One region of the Lachnospira intestinalis genome, then DNA from elsewhere that is predicted to be linked to it. Evidence: predicted binding sites of a transcription regulator. Region 1 holds the regulator's gene; the other holds the start of a gene.

Region 1 (2,210 bases):
CTGCCGCTTTTTCTTCCGTGCGGTTTAAAATGGCAACTTCTTTTGCGCCTTTGCTGACACATAAAAAGGCAATAGCTCTTGCCGCGCCGCCTGCACCGAGTAAAATCACAGGACTGTCCTTTAACTCAACCTGTTCTTCTTCCAGTTCGCGCTCCAGTCCTAAAATATCTGTATTATAGCCTTTATAGCCGTGTTCCGTGCGCACCAGCGTATTGACCGCACCAATCGCTTCTGCCAGCGGGTCGACACTTTCCAGCGCTCCAATGACTTCCTGTTTATGCGGCACGGTTACATTTAATCCTAAAATGTCTAATGCGTGGGCGCCTTTCACAGCAGTATCAACCGCACCCTTTTCCACCTTAAATGTCGTATAAACCATGTCTATTCCGCACAAATCTGCCAGCGTATTGTGAATGACCGGTGAAATAGAATGTCCTACCGGATTGCCAATCAGTCCGCATACTCTTGTTGTTCCTTTAATTTCTCCCATATCTTTTCCTTTCTTGCTTCTTATAAAAATGCAGGACAATTTTTTCCAGATACCGCTTTAATACAATCTGAATCTCCTCATGCTTATCAATCGGCTTGACGAGAATTGTCATCATGCCTGCGCGGTTTGCCCCCCAGACATCCGTGAACAACTGGTCACCGACAAAAAATGTCGTATTGGCATCTGTCTTCATACATTCCATAGCTTTAATATAATTCTTTGGGGACGGTTTTTTCGCATCACTGACATATTTTGAATGAACCGCCTCTGCCAGCGGTCTGACACGCGGCTCTTTATTATTGGAAATGATACAGGTATCGTATCCTGTCTTTCTTAACCGTTCAAACAGCGCTACCGCCCGCTCCGTCACCGGTGCGCCGTGTTCTACAAGGGTATTGTCCACATCAAAAACAATCCCCCTGTATCCTTTTTTATAAAGTTCCTCATACGGAATCTCATATGCCGAATCCACGTAGTCATCGGGATAAAATCTTTTTAACACAAAAATCTCCATTTCTAAAATAATCTGTTTTATTTTAAAATCTTCTGAATCTCCGCCATAAAGGTATTGACATCTTTAAATTCACGGTAGACGGAAGCAAAGCGTACATACGCCACCTCGTCCAAATCTTTTAATTTCTCCATAACGATTTCTCCAATCACCTTGGCAGGAATTTCTTTTTCTCCCATATTATAAATCTGCGTTTCAATTTCATCAACCATTGCATTAATCCGGGTCAGCGACACCGGGCGCTTATGACAGGAACGCACAATACCGGCTGTCAGTTTTTCCCTGTCGTAAGGTTCTCTGTTGTTGTCTTTTTTTATCACTATTAACGGCATGGACTCCACTTTTTCATAGGTCGTAAAACGCTTGCCACAGGCATCACACTGGCGGCGTCTGCGGATAGCGCTGTCATCTGTCGGCCTGGAATCTATAACCTTTGTATTATCTTTACCACAAAACGGACATTTCAAAACCGTTACCTCCAAACATAAAAATATACATTTATTTTAATGAAATATCTGTCTGCGGTCAATACAAAATTGGATATTCTTAGCAGTATAAATGAACGCCAGCAGGCAATCCTTAATGATGAAATACATTTTTTAAGGAGGACTAACGTGGCTGGTTATAAAGTTGAAATCTGCGGTGTAAATACCGCTGCTCTCCCACTCTTAAAAACGGAGGAAAAAGAATTGCTGTTAAAAAAAATCAAAAATGGGGATACACAGGCACGCGAGCGTTTTATTAACGGAAATCTGCGCCTTGTTTTAAGCATTGTTCAGCGTTTTTCACAAAGCAGTGAAAATATTGACGATTTATTCCAGATTGGCTGTGTCGGCATGATTAAAGCAATTGATAATTTTGATATTTCACAGGGCGTACAATTCTCAACCTACGCCGTTCCCGTAGCATTAAGTATATGCTAAAAATTCTTTAACTGAATTTCAACATTTCCATTGACTATAATAACTTTATCTATTATAGTTTTCAGTATGAAATTTTTTTGTTTCTTGTCGATGTTGTCCCAAACATCGGCAAGTTTTTTTATGTTCTGATAAGTAAATTCTTTCTTTTGTGTATTAATGGCATTTTTACTTTCTACAGAAATATCTTCTTTTGTCTTTGAAATTTGCGATTCTAAATCTTTTATCATTTCCAAGACAGTATCATTGCCGTCTGCATATAAGCTATATAGACGTTTAAGCTTTGTTT
Region 2 (2,210 bases), on a different contig from region 1:
GAGTACTTCCTCCGTAACCATCGCAAGGTCATCTCTTGTCTGACCCTCCGGCACTTCGTCCAGATACATAAACACCGTCACAAACGGTGCCTGTCCGTTGGTTGTCATCAGTGTAATAACCTGATACTGAATCATCTGCACGCCGCGTTTAATCTCATCACGCACTCTTAATTCCGCAACCTCACGCACCTTTTCTTCGGTGTATGCCAGACCCACTTTGTCAAATTCTTCACGAACCTGCTTGATAAATTTTTCCCGGCTGACCTGTACAAACGGTGCAAGATGGGCAAGACTGATACTCTGTCCGCCGTACTGGGAACTTGCAATCTGTGCAATTGCCTGTGTTGCAATATTGCATGCCGTTGAAAAGCTGTGTGGCTTTTCAATCATGGTTTCACTGATAACCGTACCATTTTGCAGCATATCTTCCAAATTTACCAGACAACAGTTGTGCATATGCTGTGCAAAATAATCTGCATCATGGAAATGAATCAGTCCCTGTTCATGGGCATCTACAATATCCTGCGGCAGGAGCAGACGCTTTGTTATGTCTTTGCTGACCTCACCTGCCATATAATCTCTCTGAACGCTGTTAACAGTCGGATTTTTATTGGAATTTTCCTGTTTGACTTCTTCATTATTACATTCTAACAGGCTTAAAATCTGTTCATCTGTTGAATTGGATTTACGTACCAGCGCTCTTTTATAACGATACGTAATATATTTTCTTGCCACTGCAAATGCTCTCAGATTCATAATCTGGTTTTCCACCAGATCCTGAATTTCTTCTACGCTTAAAGAGCGGTTCATCTCCTGACAGATTTCTTCTACATTCACAGAAATTTTTTTGATCTGCTCATCTGAAAGTCTTTCACTGTGTACAACTTCTTTATTTGCCTTTGAAACAGCTGCCATAATCTTTGCAATATCAAATGTAACTTCTGTTCCGCTACGCTTAATAATTTTCATTTTTCCAATCCTTTCCTTTTCTCACAAAATTGCGTTAAAAAAGTCCTGCCCGCTCTCACGGGCAAGACGAATTATACTATATCTAGCATATCAAGTCAATGCAAGCACACAACATATAGTGAAGAAATAGTTGTTAAACTGTTCCTTACTTCTTCCGGATTCCCATTGCCTGCATGCTTAAAAATGATGCAAATATACGGGCACAATCAATCTGATAGTCTGCCCATGTCCCGGATTCTTTGCATTTATCAAAAGTGACAAGCCCCTTGATATCATCCGGTGTCCCGATAATACACTGGATGGTTGAAAAAACTCTTTTCTGCTTCATGGCGGCACAAAACTGTGGTGCACTGTTAAACATGCCGGCAACAAAGCTCGTTTCCATATAATCCTTTTCCTCTAACAGTTGTTTAAATTCTTGTGTCTTTACATACTGTGCATTGTCCGAATAGTTCTGTTCAAACCCCACTGTATAAACTCTTGATAAATTTTCTCCATAATAAATATTAATGGTATCCAGCTGATACGATTCAAGCATATGCTGCAGAATCTCCCGGTATGCCAATGCCTGATTTTCTGTCACATCGGACATAAATTTCGCAATTGCCTTTAATTCCTGAATTTCTCTGCCATTTGTACCCACATGCTGTACACGCGTAATTGATTCTTCATATGACTTACGGTGCAGCTCATCACGGAAAAATACATACCGGTCCCTGCCTTTTTCTTTGGCAATATACAAGCAGTAATCCGCTTTTTTGAACAAATCCTCAAATTCTTTTCCATTATTTGGTGCAATTGATGCACCGATAGAGCAGGTAATGGCAAAATCCTCAAAATCCCCTGCAAATTCCCATTTAATCTGGGTACGGATCGCACGCAGCATTCCCCGCAGAATCTGATCATCATTAATATTATCTATTACAATTAAAAATTCATCGCCACCAATACGTCCTACGACGCCGTCGTCCCCGACAATCTCTTTTAACTTATACCCGACTCTTGAAAGCACCTTATCACCGTAGAGATGTCCATAGGTATCATTGACGGATTTAAAATGGTCTATATCCAGAATTACCAGTGTCACCCGGGTTTCTTTTGCTTTTGCCAGTGTCTTTTTGGCATAATCCGTAATCGTCTTTTTATTATAGACTTTGGTAAGTGAATCATAGTGCAGCTCATCAATGACTTCAATTGCCTTCTGCTGGGCGATGGTATCTTCCGGTATGATTCTGCCGACC

Evidence for each region. The regulator NrdR, encoded in region 1, represses ribonucleotide reductase genes. The targets are predictions, from matches to a motif close to CACAANATNTTGTG.
Region 2: nrdD (anaerobic ribonucleoside-triphosphate reductase) is a predicted target of NrdR. The motif match lies at 1,077-1,090, and genes of this name have one in related genera.

What each region holds. Positions count from the first base shown of each region.
Region 1 is NZ_JBBMFS010000001.1:311,227-313,436, reverse strand. It holds gene aroE (shikimate dehydrogenase) at 1-490, opposite strand, end outside; gene WMO37_RS01515 (YqeG family HAD IIIA-type phosphatase) at 477-992, opposite strand; gene nrdR (transcriptional regulator NrdR) at 1,022-1,468, opposite strand; partial or broken gene WMO37_RS01505 (sigma-70 family RNA polymerase sigma factor) at 1,616-1,912, shown strand; gene WMO37_RS01500 (recombinase family protein) at 1,921-2,210, opposite strand, start outside.
Region 2 is NZ_JBBMFS010000006.1:104,223-106,432, reverse strand. It holds gene nrdD (anaerobic ribonucleoside-triphosphate reductase) at 1-969, opposite strand, end outside; gene WMO37_RS08645 (sensor domain-containing diguanylate cyclase) at 1,115-2,210, opposite strand, start outside.